4 regions of the Rhizobium sp. 11_C7_N12_5 genome follow, and region 4 is predicted to be linked to each of the others. Evidence: predicted binding sites of a transcription regulator. Region 4 holds the regulator's gene; each other region holds the start of a gene.
What was found. Region 4 encodes PhoB, which activates phosphate uptake and scavenging genes when phosphate is short. Its sites were predicted from a motif close to TGTCATNNANCTGTCAT; they were not measured.

Region 1 (5,622 bases), 2.0 Mb from region 4:
TGCGGGTCTTGCCGCCCTGCTCTTTGCCTTCTCCGCCACCTGGTGGCGCGAAGGACGGTGAATGCGATGACGCACCTCGATGTGACCGATACCCCCTCCGAAAGCGAACTTGCTGCAATCAGCGAGGGTCTGACCGCCTTTAACGCCGCCGATGTCGGCCCCTCCAAACGCCGCCCGCTCGCCGTGCTGATCCGCGACGAAAGCGGCAAGACTATCGGCGGCGTTTCGGGCTACACGGCCTGGGGCTGGTTGTTCACCGCATGGCTGTTCGTGCCGGAAACGCTGCGCGGTCAGGGCATGGCCGGAAAGCTGCTCGAAGCGGCGGAAGCGGAAGCAATGGCCCGCGGCTGCCAAGGCGCTTGGATCGACACCTTCAATCCGCAGGCGCTGCGCGCCTATCAACGGCAGGGCTATGTCATCTTCGGCGAATTGCCGGAATTTCCCACCGGCCGCAGCCGTTTCTTCCTGCAGAAAAAGCTATCGCCCCGCTGATGACAGCGGGGCGACGGTTTTCGCTTCTATTGCAAAACCTTAGACGGCGATCTTGCCGCCGCCGGCCTTGGTGATGGCCACGACAGCCGGACGGACAGGCATGTCCGGCTTGAAGTCCGGCCAGCGCGTCGACAGGTCCTCGTAGTAGGACGGACGGCCGTGACCGGACCAGTCATCGCCACCATCGCCCGGGTGCTGCACGGCAACGAAGGCCGTCTGGTCATCCGGCAGGAAAAGCGGGCCGCAAAGTTCGGCACCGACAGGCACGCGATAGAACAACTTCGAGGTCGCACGCGCAGCGCCTTCCGTATCGACGGCCCAGAGACCATCGGTACGGCCGGTCGCCTTGTTGCTGTTGCCGTCGGTCGCTACCCAGAGACGCCCGGCAGCGTCGATCGAACAGTTGTCCGGCATGCCGAACCAGCCGTTCTTCGTCGTGTCGGTGGAGAAGGATGCGCCGACAGCGGCGACGGAAGGATCGCCGCACTTCAGCAGCACTTCCCATTTGCCTGACGTCGCTGAGAATGCGCCGCCGTCCTCGCTGATTTCGATGATGTGACCAAAGGCGTTGTCGGCGCGTGGGTTGGCGGTATTCACCTGTTCCGCCTTGCGCTTGGTATTGTTGGTCAGCATCACATAGACCTTGCCGTTGACGGCATTGGGTTCGATGTCCTCCGGGCGGTCCATCTTCGTCGCCCCGAGCAGATCACCGGCGTGGCGGGTTTCGATCAGCACGTCAGCCTGGCTCGTAAAGCCGTTTTCCGTCGTCAGCGGACCCTGTCCGAACGTCAGCGGCAGCCATTGCAGCGCGCCGTCGTCGGCGAACTTGGCGACATAGAGCGTGCCGTTGTCGAGCAAGTCGAGGTTGGCGGCGCGGTCAGCCTCGTTATAGGCAGCAGCGGTCACGAACTTGTAGACATAGTCGAAGCGTTCGTCATCGCCGAGATAGAAGACCACGCGGCCATCCTTCGAGATGATGTTGGCAGCGCCCTCGTGCTTGAAGCGTCCGAGCGCCGTGCGCTTCTTCGGTACCGACTGCGGATCAAAGGCGTCGACTTCGACGATCCAGCCAAAGCGGTTGGGCTCGTTCGGTTCCTTGCCGAGGTCGAAGCGGTCGTGGAAGTTCGCCCACTCATATCCGCCTTCCGGCACGCCGTAGCGCTTGTAGTTGGCGGCCTCCTTGTGGCCCTCGGGCAGCTTGCCGGAGAAATAGCCGTGGAAGTTTTCCTCGGCCATGATGTAGGTGCCCCAGGGCGTTACGCCGCCGGCACAGTTGTTGAGCGTGCCGACCACCTTCTTGCCGCTGGCGTCTGCCACCGTCTTCAGCCGCTCGTCGCCCGCTGCCGGGCCGGTGAGCTGCATCTCGGTCATGGTCGTGATGCGACGGTTGTACTTGCCATCAGGCACGACCTGCCATTTGCCGTCGACCTTGCGGATCTCGACAATGGTGCCGCCATGGGCTGCCATTTCGATATCCACCTGCTCCTTGCTCAGCGGTGCCTGCTTGATCTTGCCGTCCGCAACGGTCACCAGGCCCGGAAACATCAGGTGCGGATTGGTGTATTCGTGATTGACGACCAGCAGACCGTGCTCGGACGAGCCGCCGAGCGGGATATAGCCGACATAGTCGTTGTTGTAGCCGAACTGGCGGCGCTGTGCTTCTGCCGTCTGGTTCTTCGGATCGAAGGCAGGTGAGTCAGCGAAAACCGCATCGCCCCAGCGCAGCAGGACATTCGCATCATAACCTTCCGCGACATGATGATCGGCATCGACACCGGCTTCGATCTCCTTGAAAATGAAGGCGGAACCGCCGGCTGCGCGTGCCTTTTCAGCGCTCATCAAAGCAACGGGCCCCACCGTTGCAGCGATGGCGGAAACGGCGAGCGACCCTTGCAGGAAGCCACGGCGCGAAAAACGACGACTGATGATTTCCCCCATCGTCGGATTGTCGGTGCAGTTTTGCCCCTCCCCGTCGGCTTCTTCGAGCTGACTGGTCGGGAATATGTCTTTCTGTGTGAGATTTCCTGTCATTGCTTTACCCCCAAAGTTTAGCAATCGCCCGGAATAGGGCGAGGAAAACTCTTAGGTTGGCTATATGACAGGTCGATGAAAAATGACCGGGCGTCGGAATGCGAGAGCCACGGGCTTAGGTACAGCTATAAATGATACGGCCGCTAGACCGCAATTGCGGTCAGCGGCACCATCTCATTCGCATCTTCGTCTTCGGCAATAACGGCCGGAACAGAACCGTCACGCCAGACGATCGAACCATGCAGCCGCTCATGCGTGTCGGCGGCAATCGACACGACCAGAACGCGGTTGGGATCGACCGGACCCGGAAACGTCAGGGCGTTATAAGCGACCTTTTCGAAGCCGAGCGGGCCGTAATAGGGCGGGTCGCCGACAAGGATGACCGCTTCCGACCCCTTGCGTTTGGCGGCTTCGACAGCAATCCGCACGAGTTCTCGGCCGATACCCTGGTTCTTGTGCGAGGGCCGGACCGCGAGCGGCCCAAGCAGATGCCCCTTGACCGAGCCGGCAAGCACCGGCGTCATGCGCACGGAGGCGATCGTTTCTCCGTCGTCGGCGCAGATGAAGGACAGCGTGCGATCATGCGGCCCCTGCTCGCGAATCCGTGCAGCGGCACGGGTGAACCGGCCGGGACCAAATGCTTCTTCGTTGATGAGTTCGATGACAGCGTCGTGCGACGCATCCTCAGTGAGGTAGACCAGATCGTGCTTGTACATTAGACCAAGGAAACCATATAGACAGACGGAATTGTTCTCGAAGGCGCTCATCGAGCGTTCGGGATCATCGGCGTCGTCGCAGGCTTCTGGTGACTTTCATGACAAGCGGTCCTCAAAGTGTGACAAGCCCGATAGCAGGAAATATCCGGCGCGTCCAATGTAAAATGCGGGCCGCTGCTTGTTGACGCTGATCGTGTCTGCACGATGATGTGACCCAAGTGGAACGCCTCCGATGCCTGCCGATCATGCCAGCAACGCAGTGTTCATCGTTTATCGTCTCGAAATTCGGTCGGCATGCCGTATCTTCGAGGTTAAGTTCGCAGCAGCATTTCCGAAAGGACAGAACAATGGGCATGTTGGTTGACGGCGTCTGGCACGACGTCTGGTACGACACCAAGGGGACAAAGGGCCATTTCAAGCGGGCCGCATCGCAGTTCCGTAACTGGATCACCCCGGACGGCACACCCGGCCCGACTGGAACCGGAGGCTTCAAGGCCGAGGCCGGACGCTACCATCTCTACGTTTCGCTTGCCTGCCCCTGGGCGCACCGCACCCTGATCTTCCGCAGGCTGAAGAAGCTCGAGGATCTGATCCCGGTCTCGATCGTCGATCCGTTGATGCTGGAAAACGGCTGGGAATTCAAAGGGAAAGACGGAGGGACGCTCGATCCCCTTTTCGGCGCCAAGGCGCTTTGGGAAATCTACGTCAAGGCCGATCCGCACTATTCCGGTCGTGTGACGGTCCCCGTTCTCTGGGACAAGCGGACCGGCACGATCGTCAACAATGAGTCAGCCGAAATCATCCGCATGTTCAACAGCGCCTTCGATGCGTTGACCGGATCAAGGGAGGATTTCTATCCCGCAGACCTGCGATCGGACATCGATGCGCTGAACGAGATCGTCTACGACACTGTCAACAACGGCGTCTACAAGGCCGGCTTCGCGACAGCGCAGGAGGCCTACGAGGAAAATGCCCGTCGCCTCTTCGAGACGCTCGATATGCTCGACAAGCGGCTATCGACGAAGCGCTACCTGTTCGGAGATCGGCTGACGGAGGCCGACTGGCGGCTGTTCACCACACTCGTTCGCTTCGACGCCGTCTATGTCGGCCATTTCAAATGCAACATCCGCCGCATTGCCGACTATGCAAACCTCTCGGCATATCTGCGCGATCTTTATCAGGTTGCCGGCGTGGCCGAAACGGTGAACCTCGCCCATATCAAGAACCACTACTATCGCAGCCACAAGACGATTAACCCGACGGGCATCGTGCCCATCGGCCCGGACCTTGATTTCGATCGCCCGCATGGCCGGGAGGGATTGGCAAAGGCTGCCTGAGTTGGAACTGGACAAGCCTCGCCGTGGCCGTCGATGGCGAGGCTGATGTCACCAATAGTTCGAGGGAGGCTCCGCCCCCTCCAGTTCCTTTAGCCGCCTATAGGTCGCCTTGGTCGCGCCCTTGGGAAGCGCGTCGAGAGGAAAGAAGCCGCTTTCGACGATTTCGCGATCCGGCTTGCGCAGCGCCGTCTGCGTTACCTCAACACGGTAGAAGACGACATGGTCGCGTCTGCTGGTGCGGTTGTTGAAATAGACGTGGAAGAGCTGCGGCCTGCCCGATATCACCAGATTGCCTTCCTCCCGCAGCTCCTTCGCAAGCGCCTGCTCCACCGTCTCATGGCGTTCGACACCACCGCCGGGCATGTGCCATCCGGCGATGTAGGAATGCCGCACCAGGAAAATTCGCCCTTCGCCGTCGAAGCAGGCCGCGCGCACGCCGAGCGTCATGCTGCGGGTCAGCGCGAAATAGGTATGCAGCGCAAAGCCGAGCAGCCGCACGCCCAGCCCGCGCTTTTCGTCGCGAGAGATCTCGTCGCTCATGCCTGAACTCCGACGCTTCGTCGATCCGTAATCAGACAGGGGATGTATTTGTTTTGACAAAAGAGTGGGCTATGTCTCATCCCATGTTCAAGCTCGCGCATATTTCCGATATTCACCTAGGTCCCCTGCCACGCCTTTCGATCAGAGAACTCGCCTCCAAACGCATTACCGGATTTGTGAACTGGCATCGGAACCGGCGCAAGCACCTTTTTGGCGGTACGCTCGATCTCCTTCTTGACGACATCAAGGCGAAGCAAGTCGATCATCTTGCCGTGACAGGCGATCTCGTCAACCTTGCGAGCGGCATCGAGATCCAAACGGCGGCGGCATGGCTGAAGACGGTCGGCGACCCGCTCGACACCTCGGTCGTTCCCGGCAATCACGATGCCTATGTGCCAGGGTCATATGAGAAAGCCATGCGCGCCTGGTATCCCTATGTCAGGGGTGATCGCGCGCCGGCAGAATGGCCAGAGGACCAGCATATCTTCCCGTATCTGCGCGTTCGC
Region 2 (5,622 bases), 1.3 Mb from region 4:
CCGCATTTCGTCGAAGGTGTCGCAGTCGTCCATAACGGCATCATCGAAAACTTCTCCGAGTTACGCGAGGAGCTAAAGGCCGAGGGCAAGGTGTTCGCTTCGCAGACGGATACCGAAGTCGTTGCTCATCTGCTGGCCAAGTACGTTCAGGATGGCCTCGATCCGCGTGCCGCCATGCTGAAGATGCTGAACCGCGTCACCGGCGCGTATGCTCTGGCCGTGATGTTCCAGAGCGATCCCGGCACGTTGCTGGCGGCGCGCTCAGGCCCGCCGCTCGCCGTCGGTTATGGCAGCGGGGAGATGTTCCTTGGCTCGGACGCAATCGCGCTTGCGCCGTTCACCAACGAGATTACCTATCTCGTCGACGGTGATTGCGCGATCGTCACCCGCGACGGCGCGACGATCATCGATTTCGACGGTAACGACGTGAGCAGGCCGCGGCAGGTTTCACAGGCAACCGCCTATGTGGTCGATAAGGGCAACCATCGCCACTTCATGGAAAAGGAAATCTACGAGCAGCCGGAGGTGATCTCGCACGCGCTCAGCCACTATGTCGATTTCGACAGCCATCGCGTCCGTCAGAGCGCATCGGCGATCGATTTCGGCAGCGTTTCCGGCTTGGCGATCTCCGCTTGCGGCACTGCCTATCTCGCCGGTCTGATCGGCAAATACTGGTTCGAGCGCTATGCCCGGCTTCCTGTGGAAATCGATGTAGCTTCCGAATTCCGCTACCGCGAAATGCCCTTGTCGCCCTCGCAGGCGGCGCTGTTCATCTCTCAATCCGGCGAGACGGCGGATACCCTGGCCTCGCTACGCTATTGCCGGGACAACGGACTGAAAATCGGCGCCGTTGTCAATGTCAGGGAATCGACCATCGCGCGTGAATCCGATGCCGTGTTTCCGATCCTGGCCGGCCCGGAGATCGGCGTCGCCTCGACGAAGGCCTTCACCTGCCAGCTCGCCGTCCTTGCCTCCCTCGCGATCGGAGCGGGCGTTGCCCGCGGCACGGTGAGCGCCAAGGAGGAAGAGGACATGGTGCGCCACCTGGTCGAGATGCCTCGCATCATGGCGCGCGTGCTGAACATCATTCAGCCGCAGATGGAAAGCCTCGCGCGAGAGATATCCAAGTTCAAGGACGTGCTCTATCTCGGCCGTGGCACCAGCTTCCCGCTTGCCATGGAGGGGGCGCTGAAGCTGAAGGAGATCTCCTACATCCATGCCGAAGGCTACGCGGCCGGCGAGCTGAAGCACGGGCCGATCGCGCTGATCGATGAGAACATGCCCGTCATCGTCATCGCGCCCTTTGACCGCTTTTTCGACAAGACCGTTTCCAACATGCAGGAAGTGGCAGCGCGAGGCGGCCGGATCATCTTCATCACCGACGATGCGGGTGCCGCCGCATCGACGCTGCCGACCATGGCGACCATCATTCTGCCTGTTGTTGACGAAATCATCGCCCCGATCATCTTCTCGCTGCCGATCCAATTGCTGGCCTACCATACAGCGGTCTTCATGGGCACGGACGTCGATCAGCCGCGCAACCTCGCCAAATCGGTGACGGTAGAGTAGGCCTCACTTCCTTTCATTCATCCTGCGGTCACGTCGTCGTGAGCCGGCCGCCTGTTCGGTGCGCCGGCGGGACTGGCGGGTTGTATGCCGCGCCAATTTCTGGCACGCTTCTTGAAGGAGATGGTGGGGGAGAATTTGCCTGATAAAGGTGGGCGGCGGAACGGAGTTTTCGAACGGCGAATGACTGAAAAACTCATCAAAATGTCCGTGCCGACGCGGATCAGAAACAACTTCCTGGCCGGCCTGATCATCTGCGCTCCGATCGCCATCACGCTCTGGCTCACATGGTCAGTCGTGCATTGGGCGGATAGTTGGGTGCGGCCCTACATCCCGGCGCGTTACGACCCTGAAAGCTATCTGAATTTCGCCGTCCCCGGCACTGGCCTGGTGATCGCGATGATCTTCATCACGGTTGTCGGTTTCCTGGCCAAAAACCTGATCGGGCAGAGCATCGTCCGCTTTGGCGAGTCGATCGTCACTCGCGTTCCGCTCGTGCGAAGCATCTACAAGAGCGTCAAGCAGATCTTCGAGACCGTGCTGAAGGAACAGGGCACGTCGTTCAAGAAGGTGGGGCTGATCGAATATCCAAGCCCGGGCCTCTGGTCCATGGTTTTCATATCGACCGACGCCAAGGGCGAGATTGCTTCGAAATTCAACGCCATGGGCCAGGATATGGTTGCGGTTTTCCTGCCGCCGACACCGGTGCCGACAGCCGGGTTCCTGGTTTTCGTGCCGCGTGAAAAGATTACGATTCTCGACATGAGCCCCGAGGATGGCGCCAAGCTTCTGATTTCCGGCGGTCTGGTTTCGCCCGAATACAAGGAAGAGCTGGTCGCGATGAAGGGGCCGCGCACCTCGGTTCCGATGAAGTCTCTCACCTAGAAATCGCTCTTTCCGCTATTGTCGACAGCCTATTCTCGCGCCCTGCGCGAATTGTCATGTCTCTATCATGTTGACGTCTTAGATCGTCCTTGGGATAGGCAATGGGTATCTCACTATCGAATGTTCGGGACGCATGTGCCGGACACTATCTTCGATACGGCTTCCATCAAGCCGCGGATGGATACCGTTGCCTCCATACGGTTTTTCATCAGGAGGATATTTTTTTGAGAGACTCACGTTCAAGGACATTGCCGCTGCTGTCTGCAGCGCTTGCCACATTCATTTTCACAACACCGCTAGTAGTACATGCCGAAAGTTCCGTAGCGGTCGCAGGCACGACGCTCGTCAACAAGGGACGTGTTGCCGTGGGCCGTATTCCGGCCAACCAGCGCGACAAGTTCGGCGAGACCTTCGGCTCTGGCTCGGGCATGTCCATCGACGCCAAGAGCTGGACCCGCAATGCTGACGGTACCTACAAGGGATCGCTGTGGCTGCTGCCGGACCGTGGCTACAATGTCGCCGGCACCACGGATTATCGCGCGCGTCTCAACACCATCGATATTCAGCTGACGCCGGTTGCTCCCGGCGCTACGCCGCCGGCCGGCAAGGAGCAGTTGGGTGTCGAAGCCAAGCTCGCAGATACGCTGCTGTTGAAAGACAATAAAGGCAACGAAACCACCGGCCTTGACCCCGCCAACGGCGTCCGACAAGCAGAAGGCGGCATGCCGCTTTTGCCGCTGGCACCGAACGGCAAGGTCTCGCTCGACAACGAAGCCATTGCCCGGCTGCCAGATGGCTCAATGTTCATCAGCGATGAATACGGTCCCTATATCTACCGCTTCTCGGCGGATGGGCGGATGATCTCGGCCACGGCACCGCCGGCGGCGTTTCTGCCGATGCGCCACGGCACCGTGAATTTTTCCTCGAATAATCCGGGTCCCGGCGAATCCGCTCCCGATCCGAAGGATCCGACAAGTGGGCGCCAGAACAACCAGGGCTTCGAGGGCATGTCCCTGACCCCGGACGGTAAGTTCCTCATCGCGGTGCTCCAGTCTGCGACGCGCCAGGATGGTGGCGATTCCAGTTCGACCAGGCAGAACACGCGCGCCCTGCTTTACGATGCTGCTGATCTCGACCACCTGAAACTCGTGCACGAATACGTCGTGCCTTTGCCGGTCTTCACCAACGACAAGGGCAAGACGTCCGTCGCCGCCCAGAGCGAAATCGTGGCGCTTTCGCCGACGAGCTTCCTGATGCTCGCTCGCGATAGCAACAATGGCTACGGCCAGAAGGGCGATAAGTCGATCTATCGCAACATCGTCGCCGTCGATGTGTCTGCCGCCACCGATATTGCCGGCGGCAAATTCGACGGCGACACAGCTGTCGCTCCGAAGGGTGTTCTTGATCCCTCGGTCAAGCCCGCTGTCCTCAGCCAGTTCATCGACATCAACGACACCGCCGATCTCGCTCGCTTCGGCCTTCACAACGGCACTCCGAACGATCGCAACAATCTATCGGAAAAGTGGGAAGCCATGTCGCTTGCCAGCGTCCAGGATCCGAAGCTGCCGGATGATTACTTCCTGTTCGTCGCCAACGACAACGACTTCATCACCCAGGACGGTTTCCAGGTGGGAGCCGCCTACAAGGATGACAGCGGCGCCGACGTCGACACCATGTTCCAGGTGTTTCAGGTGACCATTCCCGGTCTCTCTGCCAAGTAAGCCATTTGAAAAAGGGGTGGACGCGGTTAGCGCGTCCCCCATTCAGCCCGCACGCAGGAACCGGATCGCCTCGTCGCGGCGGAAGAGATAGAGCAGGGTGCGTACCGCCATGCCGCGCTCGCCGGTTAATTCCGGATCGCGCTCGATAATATAGGCGGCATCCTTGCGGGCGATTTCCAGAAGATCGGCATGGGCTTCGAGACTGGCGATGCGAAAGCCCGGCGTACCCGACTGGCGCGTGCCCAGAAGCTCGCCTTCGCCACGCAGCTTCAGATCCTCCTCGGCAATGCGGAAACCATCCTCGGTGTCGCGCATGATCGAAAGCCTGGCATGTCCTGTTTCGCCAAGCGGCCCCTTGTACAGCAGGATGCAGGTGGAGGCCTCGTCGCCGCGTCCGACGCGGCCACGCAGCTGGTGAAGCTGCGCCAGGCCGAAACGCTCCGCATGTTCGATGACCATGATCGTCGCATCGGGAACGTCGACACCGACTTCGACGACCGTCGTCGCCACCAGCAGCCGGATCTCGCCATTCTTGAAGGCCATCATGACAGCATCCTTTTCAGGACCGCTCATCCGGCCGTGGATGAGGCCGACGCCAGCCCCGAGCGCGCTCGTCAATGTCGCGTGCCGCTCCTCCACGGACATTAAATCCGATTCTTCGGATTCCTCCACAAGTGGGCATATCCAATAGGCTTTTTTGCCTTCTGTCAGCGCGCGCTTCAGTCTGCCAACGATCTCGCCGGTTCGCTCGTTTGGAATGGTGATCGTCTGGATCGGCTTACGCCCGGCTGGCTTCTCCGTGAGCTTGGAAACGTCCATGTCGCCAAAGGCGGCCAGCACCAGCGTGCGCGGGATGGGCGTCGCTGTCATGACAAGCATATGCGGCGAGATGCCTTTCGCTGTCAGCCGCAGGCGCTGGTGGACGCCGAAGCGGTGCTGCTCGTCGACGACAGCCAGCATCAGATTGGCGTAGGCGACGCTGTCCTGGAACAGCGCATGCGTGCCGATGATGATCTGCGCTTCGCCAGAGGCGATGCGCTCGAGAATGGCATCTCGCTCGCGGCCCTTTGTGCGGCCTGTGAGGACTTCGACCGAAAGGTTTGCATCTGCTGCGAATTTTGAGATCGTCGCGTGGTGCTGCCGCGCCAGGATTTCGGTCGGCGCCATGAACACGGCCTGGCCGCCGCTCTCGATCACGGCAGCGATCGCCATCAAGGCGACAAGAGTCTTACCCGCGCCGACATCCCCCTGCAGCAGCCGCAGCATGCGCTCCGTACCGGCCATGTCCTTGAGAATATCAGCAACGGCCTCGCGCTGGCTGTTGGTCATCGAGAAAGGCAGGGATTTCAATATTTTGCTACTGACTTTCCCCGTCGCATGCACCGGCTGGCCCGCAACCTTGCGCAGCCGCTGTCGGACGAGCGAAAGCGACAATTGCCCGGCCAGAAAT
Region 3 (5,622 bases), 1.5 Mb from region 4:
TTCGGATAGGCGCTGCCGAGCGGCGGCAGGTGATCGCCCCAGAGGACGATGATGGTTTCACGGTCACGCTTTTCAGCCCAGTCCATCAGCATCTTCAGACTGTCATCGGATTCCCGAACGCCCTGCGCATAGGTGGCGAGCGTTGCAAGATCGTCGTCGTTCAGGTTGCCGGTGATATCGACGGTATTCTGTGCAAAGCGATTGGGTTCGTAAGGGCCATGTCCCTGAAGAGTGACAGCGAAGAAGAAGAATGGCTGATCGGCTTCGTCTCCCTCGCGCATGATTTCCTTCATCAGGGAATCGTCGGCGGCGAACATGCCGCGTCTCTCCATCGGCGGTAGGGTTTCATCGGTGTGGAACTCCTCGAAGCCAAAAGCCTTGTAGACTTCGTTGCGATTCCAGAACCAGCCGCTGAAGGGGTGGAGCGCGCGTGCCGCATAGCCTTCGCCGCGGAAGAAGGTGGCAAGCGACGGCATGGGCCGGCGCACATATTGCTGATAGGGGATGCTGCCATAGGGCAGGAAGGCATTGGAAAAGCCCGTCAGCGCCTCGAATTCGACATTGGCGGTCATGCCGCCGAACTCAGGCGAAAAGACGTAACCGGATTGCCTGGCGCGGATCGTCGGCATCGGATCGGGCGTAAAGGCGACATTGGACAGCCGGGTCGGATCCCAGAGGGATTCGCTCATCAGCATGATGACGTCAGGCTTCTCGCGCGGACCGGAGAGATAGTCGTAGTTTCTCGCCGGAATAGCATCGATCGCATCCGGTCCGTAGCCCGCCGGGGATTTGACATCGGCCATCGGCAGGTTGAGCGAGAAGGCGATGACGAAGCCGTTGTAGCTGTAGTTTTCCTTCTGATCCCAGACGATCGGGATGATGCGCAGTTTCTCACGGATGGAGGAATATTGCGTCGGGTCCATCTGCGAAACGAACAGCGCCGCAAGCGGCAGGCATACCGACAGCCTGGTCATGCGCGCCTTTTGCGATAGCGCGGCGGCGTGTTGCCAGGCATGGCGCCACAGAAAGGCGAGGGCGGCGAGGGACGCAATGACGCCGATGGCGAGTGCCGCGGCGGTCCACGGCCGATCGCGCACCATCACAGGCATCAATTCCATGATCTGTCGTGCAAACAGGAAATCAGACGGATAGAGCGGATCGGAGAGATAGTTCTGCTTCTGGCTGGAGATGAACGCCGGAACCAACAGCAGCGGTGCGACGATCAAGACCGATAGATGCGCTCGGCCGAGAGCCGCATCCAAAATGAGCATAGTCAGCATGACGATGCCGATGGTGGTGAAGCCGGGGCGAGACGGAGAAAAGAGATAGGACGGGACGGTCGAAAACTCACCGCGCACAATCCATTCGACGGCAATGACGATCGACAGTGCGAGCAGCAAGGTCAGAGTAAGGCTCAGAACTTGGCGCAGGACGGCTGATTTCTGCCTCGCTGCGCCGATTTTCTGGAAAAGAACGAGCCTGCCCGCCAAAGCGGAACCGATGACCAGATCGACCAAGGGTTTCTCCGAATGTTATAGGGTATTCATATAATTGTCACGTTTCTGTCATGAATTCTGGATGAACCGCAAGGCTGACCTGGTAGTTTTCCGGGTAAAAATACCGCCTATGCGCGTAGTGCGATCTTTGATACCTGCAGGTGAACGAAGGCGGTTGCGGAAGAAGAATGCCATCGCTAAATGTATGGCATGACAGAGCAAAGCCCGATCACTCAGACCATCCGTATCGCCGTCGCGCAGCTCAATCCGACGGTCGGCGACGTTTCCGGCAACCTGGCCAAGGCGCGCGAGGCGCGGGCCGAGGCGGCGCGCGAAGGCGCGCAGCTCCTGATGTTGACGGAATTGTTCATTTCCGGCTATCCGCCGGAGGATCTGGTGCTGAAGCCGGCCTTCATCCGCGCTTGCTGGAAAGCCGTTGAAAGTCTCGCCGCCGATACCGCCGATGGCGGGCCAGGCGTCGTCGTCGGTGTCCCACGGCAGGACGACACCGGCCGCTACAATTCCGTGGCCGTGCTCGATGGCGGTAAAGTCATCTTCATCAGGGACAAGGTCGATTTGCCGAACTACGGCGAGTTCGACGAGAAGCGGGTTTTCGACGAAGGGACCATCGCGGGGCCTGTCAATTTTCGCGGCGTCCGCCTTGGCATACCGATTTGCGAGGAGATCTGGAACGATCTCGGCATCTGCGAAACGCTGGCCGAGAGCGGTGCGGAAATCCTGCTGGTCCCGAACGGTTCGCCTTACTATCGCGGCAAGGTGGATGTCCGTCACCAGGTTGCATTGCGGCAGGTGATCGAGTCAGGCTTGCCGCTTGTTTATGCCGCCCAAGTCGGCGGTCAGGACGAATTGGTTTTCGACGGCGCGAGCTTCGGATTCAATGCCGACAAGACGCTGGCGTTCCAGATGAGCCAGTTCGAGACCGCGCTGGCAGTCACCACCTGGAAGAAGAACGGCGACGTCTGGCATTGCGCCGAAGGACCGATGGCGCATATTCCGGAAGGCGAGGAGGCCGATTACCGCGCCTGCCTGCTGGGCTTCCGCGACTACGTGAACAAGAACGGCTTCAAGTCGGTCGTGCTTGGCCTGTCCGGCGGTATCGACTCGGCGATCTGCGCGGCGATTGCGGTGGATGCGCTCGGAGAGGAGCGCGTACGCACCGTCATGCTGCCCTATCGCTATACCTCAGAGGATTCTTTGAAGGATGCGGCGGATTGCGCCAAGGCGCTCGGCTGCCGCTACGATATCGTGCCGATCGAGGATCCTGTCACCGGCTTCACGACGGCCTTGTCCGATCTGTTCGAAGGTACGGAAAGCGGCATCACCGAGGAAAATCTGCAGAGCCGTGCTCGCGGCACTATCCTGATGGCGATCTCCAACAAATTTGGCTCGATGGTGGTGACGACGGGCAACAAGTCGGAAATGTCCGTTGGATATGCCACGCTCTATGGTGACATGAACGGTGGCTTCAATCCCATCAAGGATCTCTACAAGATGCAGGTCTATGCGTTGTCTCGCTGGCGCAACCTGCATGTGCCGCCGGGCGCGCTCGGCCCTTCAGGCGAGGTGATCCCCTACAACATTATCGACAAGGCGCCTTCGGCTGAACTGAGGCCGAACCAGACAGACCAGGATTCGCTTCCGCCCTATCCGGTGCTCGACGATATCCTCGAATGCCTGGTGGAAAAGGAAATGTCGGTCGAAGAGATCGTGGCGCGCGGACATGATGTCGCGACGGTTCATCGCATCGAGCATCTGCTTTATCTCGCCGAGTACAAGCGCCGCCAGTCGGCTCCGGGCGTGAAGATCACCAAGAAGAATTTTGGTCGTGATCGCCGCTATCCGATCACCAACCGGTTCCGCGATCGCTGATCGCAACGCCGGCGTTAAAGGGGAAAGTATGCGCAGCTCGGTCGAGATCTACAATATCCGCACGGGTGCGAACCGGGTGGTCTTCCAGACGGACCAGCTGATCGAGGCGCCGAACTATTCGCCTGACGGACGCTATTTGCTGCTGAACGGCGACGGTCTGCTTTACCGGCTGCCGTTGGGTGGCGTTGGCAAGATCGTTCGCGTCGATACCGGCTTCGCCACGCAGTGCAACAACGATCATGGGATTTCTCCCGACGGATCGCTGATCGCGATTTCCGACAAGACGGAGCATGGCAAATCCTGCATCTATGTGCTGCCGGCCGAAGGCGGCACGCCTAGGCAGGTCACGACCAACCTGCCGTCCTATTGGCACGGCTGGTCACCCGACGGGCAGCGCTTCTCCTATTGCGGCATCCGCGACAACGTCTTCGATATCTACACGATCTCGATCGACGGCGGTGAAGAGACGCGGCTGACGCATGGCGAGGGCCGCAACGATGGCCCGGATTTTTCGGCCGATGGGCAATGGATCTATTTCAACTCCAGCCGCACCGGTCTCATGCAGATCTGGCGCATTCATCCCGACGGCACGGGGTTGCAGCAACTGACCGATGATAATTATGGCAATTGGTTTGCCCATCCATCTCCCAGGAACGACAAGGTCGTGCTGATCTCCTACGATCCTGAAGTCTTCGACCATCCGCGCGATCTGAATGTGCGGATGCGGTTGATGGATATGGATGGCGGCGATCTCACGACGCTGTTCGAACTCTTCGGCGGACAAGGAAGCATCAACGTGCCGAACTGGTCGCCCGATGGCGACGAGTTCGCCTATGTCCGTTACGAGCCGGCCTGACGCTCTGGACGCTCTTACCGCAACCTCGCGCAGGAAGTAGGCGACGAAGTCATCATTTCCCTGTTGCGGCAGCCTATTGCGTCGGCTGCGGCCCGGCCTCTTTCGGATGCTTCAGGTCAATGCCACCTTGGTCGGTCGCAAGGAATTGCGGCCCGACCTGACGGACCTTGTTGGCTGACGGATCGTAGGGTCTGTCCGGCGGGAATTGCTGCTGCTCGGCCTGCGTCACCGCCGGAGCCTGCTTTTGCGGCAGACCGGAATTCTTCTGGGGTTTTGGCGTTTCGATTATGGTAATCGAGCTTTCCGGCTGCGCAAGGGACTGCTGCTGCGGCGCATAGGCGTCGAGCTTGGTGCGGGTATCGATGACGATATCCGGCGTGGCCGAGGCCGGCGCGCTGCAACCGTTCCTCTGCATGGTATCCAGCAGTTGCCGGCGCTTAAGGCTGGCCGCGTCGATGCGGCCGACGCTCTCATCGCGCTGATCTACCAACATGCCGAGATCGTGCCGCATTCCATCGAGCGACGTTCGCATGTCGTCGCAGACGCCTTCGTTGTTTGAGCCGATGATCACCATGCTGCTGTCTTCGACGCAGCCCTGATTGCGCAGATCACTCATCAAGCGGCGGATCATCGTGTTTTGCTGGACTATGGCGCGCGAAAGCTGGCGCGTCTCCTGGCTCGCGCCGACCACTTCAGCGGTATCGGCGTAGCGGCCGCGCAATTCGTCGCACAGATTGGCCTGCGCGAAGCTCGGTGTGGCCGTCAACAGGGACAGCAGGGCAATGGAAACTAGGTTTGTGCCGCGGTTCACGATTCTGTTCTCGAAGGCGGGTTGATTTCGTTGGAAACTACACTTTGGAGCTTAACAACGTATCCATCAAAACACACGGATTTCGAGAGGATTTTAGCGAATTGTGATTTGCGGCCACCATGCTTGGGCGGCCGCAAAAAAATGCTTCGTCAGGCCAGTTGCGATGCCTCGACCACGGCCAGGGCTGCCATGTTGACGACACCGCGTGAAGTGACCGAAGGCGAAAGAATGTGGGCGGGAAGGGCCGTACCCAGCAGGATCGGCCCGACATGCAGCCCGTCGGTCATGGTCTTGACCACGCCAAGCGTGATGTTGGCGGCATCGAGATTGGGAAAGACGAGCAGGTTTGCTTCGCCGGAAAGCGTGCTGTCCGGCATGACGTGGCGGCGCAAGCTTTCGGAAATGGCGCTGTCGCCGTGCATCTCGCCATCGACTTCCAGCTCCGGCGCGGCTTCGCGAACGAGCGCCAGGGCATTGCGCATCTTGGTCGCGCTTTCCGATTCCCGCGAGCCGAAGTTGGAGTGCGAGACGAGGGCGGCACGCGGCGTGATGCCGAAGCGCTTGATTTC
Region 4 (5,622 bases):
TCGCCGCCATCTACATGGCCGAATATGCTTCGGCCCGCGTGCGCTCGATCGCCAAGCCCCTGCTCGAAGTGCTGGCCGGCATTCCCACGATCGTCTACGGCTTCTTTGCCCTCGTCACGGTCGGGCCGTTCCTGAGAGACATCTCGGCGGAGATCGATGGCCTGCTAACGGGAAGCTATACAAGTTTCATCGAGGCGCAGAGCGTCCTGACGGCGGGCTTCGTCATGGGCGTCATGCTCATTCCCTATGTCTCCTCGCTGTCAGACGACATCATCATGGCCGTGCCGCGGTCGCTGCGCGATGGCTCGCTCGGTCTTGGCGCCACCCGCTCGGAAACGGTCAAGCGCGTTTTGCTGCCGGCGGCACTTCCGGGCATCGTCGGCGCGCTGCTGATGACCGCCTCGCGGGCAATCGGCGAAACGATGATCGTCGTGCTGGCCGCCGGTGTCGCGGCTCGCATGCAGTTCGATCCCTTCGAACCCATGACGACGGTTACCGTGAAAATCGTCAACCAGTTGACCGGCGATCTGGAGTTCACCTCGCCGCAGACACTGGTCGCCTTCGCGCTCGGCATAACGCTGTTCTGCCTGACGCTCTGCCTGAACGTCTACGCGCTCTACATCGTCCGCCGCTACAGGGAGCAATACGAATGAGCGACATCGTATCCTCCTCGTCACAGAATATTCCGCGCGGGCTTACGCCGGGCGCCCCGGCGCGGCGCGATATCGGCATCAAGCGGCGCTATGCCGCCGAGCGCCGCTTTCGGGCCTATGGCATCGCCGCCGTAGTCTTCGGCCTGGTCTTCCTTCTCACGCTTGTCTCGACCGTGGTCCGCAACGGCTATACCGCCTTCGTGCAGACCTCGATAACCCTACCGATCGAATTCACCGAGAAAGTCATCGACCCCACCGGCAAGCGCGCCAGCGATCCGAAGGTGCTGATATCAGCCAACTATCCGGTCCTCATGCGCGATGCGCTGGTGAAGGCCTTGGGCATCGATCCTTCCGATCGCGTACTCGTGCGCGAAGCCACGACAATGGTGTCGGACAGTGCGCGGATTGCACTGCGCAACAAGATCATGGCCGATCCCTCGATCATCGGAACGACTGGGAATGTGACGTTCCTTGCGAGCGCCAATATCGACTCCGCCAACAAGGGGCAGATCGACCTGGCGGCCGACGAGAAGGATCGCAAGGTTTCCGATCGGCAGCTCGGCTGGATGAAGCAGCTGACAGCCAGCGGCGCGCTGCACGAAGCTTTCAACAGCGGTCTCTTCCTCTCGGGCAACTCGAGCCGCCCCGAGGCCGCGGGTCTCGGCGTCGCGCTGATCGGCTCGCTCTATCTGATGCTGACCGTCCTCGCGCTCGCCTTGCCCGTCGGTGTCGCCGCTTCGATCTATCTGGAGGAATTCGCGCCAAAAAACCGGCTGACGGATCTGATCGAGGTCAACATCAACAATCTCGCGGCGGTGCCCTCCATCGTCTACGGCCTGCTCGGCCTTTCGGTGTTCATCAACATGATGGGGCTGCCGCGCTCTGCCTCGCTGGTCGGCGGGCTGGTGCTCAGCCTGATGACGCTGCCGATGATCATTATTGCCACGCGCTCGGCACTGCGGGCGGTACCGCCATCGATCCGCAGCGCGGCACTCGGCCTTGGCGCGTCGCGCATGCAGATGGTCTTCCATCATGTGCTCCCGCTCGCCATGCCGGGCATCCTCACGGGCACCATCCTCGGGCTGGCGCATGCGCTCGGCGAGACGGCGCCGCTGCTTCTGATCGGCATGGTCGCCTTCGTCGCCAACTATCCGGCCTCGCCGCTCGATCCTTCGACGGCGCTGCCGGTGCAGATCTACATGTGGGCGAGCGAAGCGGAGCGGGCCTTCGTCGAGAGGACCTCCGGAGCGATTATCGTGCTGCTCTTCTTCCTCGTTGCGATGAATATCGGCGCGATCCTGCTGCGGCGCCGCTTCGAACGGCGCTGGTAGGGGAGGGCGACCAAATGAACATGATGACGGAAGCCGCGGGCGAAAGAGCATTAGCCAAGAAGATGATGACGATCCCCTACAAGATGATCGGCCAGGACGTCTCGGTCTTTTACGGCGACAAGCGCGCGCTCTTCGATGTCAACCTGAACATTCGCGCCAATACGGTCACGGCACTGATCGGTCCTTCCGGCTGCGGCAAGTCCACTTTCCTGCGTTGCCTCAACCGAATGAACGACACGATCGAGACCTGCCGCATCACCGGCAAGATCACGCTCGACGATCAGGATGTTTATGACAACAGCATCGATGTCGTGGAGCTGCGCGCGCGTGTCGGCATGGTCTTCCAGAAGCCCAACCCGTTTCCGAAGTCGATCTACGAGAACGTCGCCTACGGACCACGCATCCATGGCCTGCACAGCTCGAAAGCCGATCTCGAGCATATCGTCGAGACCAGCCTGCAGAAAGCCGGTCTCTGGGGCGAGGTCAAGGATCGGCTCTATGATGCCGGCACGAGCCTGTCCGGCGGCCAACAGCAGCGTCTGTGCATCGCTCGCGCGGTCGCAGTCAGTCCAGAGGTCATCCTGATGGACGAGCCATGTTCGGCGCTCGACCCCATCGCAACCGCAAAGGTCGAGGATCTGATCCATGAGCTGCGGGAAAACTTCACCATCGTCATCGTGACGCATTCCATGCAGCAGGCAGCCCGCGTTTCGCAACGCACCGCAATGTTTCATCTCGGCCATCTGGTTGAGGAGAACGATACCGATAAAATGTTCACCAATCCCGACGATTTCCGCACGCAGGATTACATCATGGGCCGTTTTGGTTGATGATGCCGTGCGCGCGGCTCCTTTCACACAGTTCACCTTGAGGATAGAAAAATGGTCTCCACTCACATTCTCTCTGCCTATGACGAAGACCTGAAGTTCCTGACGCGCCGCATTGCGGAAATGGGCGGTCTGGCCGAGCAAATGGTCAGCGACAGCGTTCGCGCACTGGTCCAAAGCGATACCAGTCTTGCGCAGAAGGTCATTTCCGACGACGTCATTCTCGATCATGCGGAACGGGAAGTCGGCGACAAGGCGATCGTCACCATCGCCCGCCGGCAGCCGATGGCCGCCGACCTGCGCGAGATCATGGGCTCGATCCGCATCGCTTCCGATCTGGAGCGTGTCGGCGACCTCGGCAAGAACACCGCCAAGCGCGTCATCGCCGTGCAGGGCACAGGCGTTCCGCGGCGGCTTGCCCGCGGCATCGAGCATCTCTCCGAACTGGCGCTCAGCCAGCTCAAGGAAGTGCTTGACGTCTATGCCACCCGTTCGCCGGACAAGGCTGTGTCGATCCGAGAGCGCGACGAGGAAATCGACGCGATGTACACCTCGCTCTTCCGCGAGATGCTGACCTACATGATGGAAGATCCGCGCAATATCACCACCTGCACGCATCTTCTCTTCTGCGCCAAGAACATCGAGCGCATCGGCGACCATGCCACCAACATCGCCGAGACGATCTATTACATGGCGACCGGCGCCCAGCCAGAAGGCGAGCGCCCGAAGGATGATACCGCCAACACCGTTGGCGCGGTGACGGAATAATCTGGAAGCGAAGAAAAGGAGACCAGAGGCGCATGGTTCCGAGAGTTGCTGTTGTAGAAGACGAGGAAGCGCTCAGCGTTCTGCTGCGCTACAATCTCGAGGCTGAGGGCTTCGAGGTCGATACGATCCTCAGAGGCGATGAAGCCGAATTGCGTCTCCAGGAGCGCATCCCCGATCTTCTGATCCTTGACTGGATGCTCCCCGGTGTATCCGGCATCGAGCTCTGCCGCCGGCTGCGTATGCGGCCGGAGACGGAGCGCCTGCCGATCATCATGCTGACGGCCCGCGGCGAGGAAAGCGAGCGCGTGCGCGGTCTTTCCACCGGCGCGGACGATTACGTCGTCAAGCCGTTCTCGACGCCGGAGCTGATGGCCCGCGTCAAGGCGATGCTGCGGCGCGCCCGCCCGGAGGTTCTCTCCACGGTACTGCGTTGCGGCGATATCGAGCTGGATCGCGAGACCCATCGCGTTCACCGCAAGAGCCGCGAAGTGCGGCTGGGACCGACGGAATTCCGCCTGCTGGAGTTCCTGATGTCCTCGCCGGGCCGGGTCTTCTCGCGTTCGCAGCTGCTCGACGGCGTATGGGGACACGATATCTATGTCGACGAACGTACCGTCGACGTGCATGTCGGCCGCCTGCGCAAGGCGCTCAATTTCTCCAATATGCAGGATGTCATCCGCACCGTTCGCGGTGCGGGTTACTCCATGGAAGCTTGAGCGGGTACGCCCGTTCAGGCATCGACATAGCGGCGGAAACAGAAAACGGGCCTTTCGGCCCGTTTCGTTTATCTTATTCTGGAGCGGTTACGCGTTTCACCGACTCGCGTGACCGCTCTATACTATTGTTTTTACGCAATTCCGGACGGAAAACCGCTACGCACTTTTCCTGGAATTGCTCTATGGGGCATCTCAGCCGCGCGGTTGAGCTGGCCGACGCCGTTCATGCACCGGCTGGTAGGCCAGGCGCTGATGGTAGCCGCAATAGGGCGATGCATCCGGGCTCTCGTTGCCGCAGAAGTGGAAATCGTCCTTCAGCGGGTCGCCGACTGGCCATTTGCAGGTGCGTTCCGTCAGCTCGGTCAGGACGAGGCGCCGAGAGATCGGAACGACGACGTTGGCAGCCGGACGATATTGGATCTCGTTGACCGCATCGACCTCAATCTCTTCCTTGAGCATGGTCGCGCCCTGCTGGCGGGTAACCGTGCGGGTTGCGACGCGCGATGTATAATTCGATGCGCGGGGCGCCGAGGCGCCGCGCTTCGGCGTTCGGGCAGCGGTCGCCGTGCCGCCCGCCTTCGCTCGGCCCGGCAGGCTCAAGCGGTGCACCTTGCCGATGACGGCGTTACGGCTGACACCGCCCAGCTGCGCCGCGATCTGGCTGGCGCTCAACCCTTCGGACCATAGCTTTTTAAGCTTCTCGACGCGTTCGTCTGTCCAATTCATGCCCTGTCTCCGCTGTCGCGTTTCCGATGGCAGAATCCTTCACCATTGCCCCGCATAGGATCGAGGCGCGAAACGCTCTAAAATTGTGGTGACTAGTTCCGCCGCATGCAGTCTAGCAATTGGTTTTTAACCTAGTGTGAGGCTGACTCCGTGACAAGAGTCGCGGGAATCTTGAGGAATCGATTTCGAGGTTTTCCCCAACTTGCTGTCCTGGCGTGGCATTTATGCAATATGATCCGGCCAACGCATCCCGTTCGGCCTCGGCCGCTCTCTCGCACCTGCTAAATCGCCAGTTTTGTTGACATCGCGGTGCAAAACATCAATAGTGCCCACGCCGCCGCAAGGCGGCATTTTTAATTTTTTCGGACCCGTTTCATGGAAAGGAAGCGATTGGTCCTTAGGGTTGTGATCGAGGAGATACGCCATGGCCGAGACAGCGGCGCTTTATGACACCTATATGCGCGCTCCGCTGCGGTTCGAGCGAGGCGAGGGCGTCTGGTTGATCACGGAAAATGGCGAACGCTACCTCGATTTCGCGGCCGGTGTGGCAGTCAATTCGCTCGGTCATGCGCATCCCCATCTCGTGGCCGAGCTGAAGGCG

Region 1: the regulator PhoB is predicted to act here: its motif matches at 2,588-2,604, upstream of AB8B29_RS10460 (PhoX family protein).
Region 2: the regulator PhoB is predicted to act here: its motif matches at 2,504-2,520, upstream of AB8B29_RS06975 (esterase-like activity of phytase family protein).
Region 3: the regulator PhoB is predicted to act here: its motif matches at 1,553-1,569, upstream of AB8B29_RS08250 (LTA synthase family protein).

Annotation. Positions count from the first base shown of each region.
Region 1 is NZ_JBPWPY010000001.1:2,120,435-2,126,056, forward strand. It holds gene AB8B29_RS10450 (membrane protein) at 1-61, shown strand, start outside; gene AB8B29_RS10455 (GNAT family N-acetyltransferase) at 67-492, shown strand; gene AB8B29_RS10460 (PhoX family protein) at 532-2,523, opposite strand; gene AB8B29_RS10465 (GNAT family N-acetyltransferase) at 2,667-3,239, opposite strand; gene AB8B29_RS10470 (glutathione S-transferase family protein) at 3,587-4,576, shown strand; gene AB8B29_RS10475 (NUDIX domain-containing protein) at 4,625-5,116, opposite strand; gene AB8B29_RS10480 (metallophosphoesterase family protein) at 5,188-5,622, shown strand, end outside.
Region 2 is NZ_JBPWPY010000001.1:1,390,673-1,396,294, forward strand. It holds gene glmS (glutamine--fructose-6-phosphate transaminase (isomerizing)) at 1-1,569, shown strand, start outside; gene AB8B29_RS06970 (DUF502 domain-containing protein) at 1,750-2,451, shown strand; gene AB8B29_RS06975 (esterase-like activity of phytase family protein) at 2,676-4,172, shown strand; gene recG (ATP-dependent DNA helicase RecG) at 4,215-5,622, opposite strand, start outside.
Region 3 is NZ_JBPWPY010000001.1:1,653,733-1,659,354, reverse strand. It holds gene AB8B29_RS08250 (LTA synthase family protein) at 1-1,517, opposite strand, end outside; gene AB8B29_RS08245 (NAD+ synthase) at 1,707-3,386, shown strand; gene AB8B29_RS08240 (TolB family protein) at 3,415-4,242, shown strand; gene AB8B29_RS08235 (hypothetical protein) at 4,316-5,053, opposite strand; gene AB8B29_RS08230 (NADP-dependent malic enzyme) at 5,203-5,622, opposite strand, start outside.
Region 4 is NZ_JBPWPY010000001.1:123,642-129,263, forward strand. It holds gene pstC (phosphate ABC transporter permease subunit PstC) at 1-653, shown strand, start outside; gene pstA (phosphate ABC transporter permease PstA) at 650-1,984, shown strand; gene pstB (phosphate ABC transporter ATP-binding protein PstB) at 1,999-2,814, shown strand; gene phoU (phosphate signaling complex protein PhoU) at 2,866-3,579, shown strand; gene phoB (phosphate regulon transcriptional regulator PhoB) at 3,612-4,295, shown strand; gene AB8B29_RS00655 (GcrA family cell cycle regulator) at 4,488-5,021, opposite strand; gene AB8B29_RS00660 (aspartate aminotransferase family protein) at 5,446-5,622, shown strand, end outside.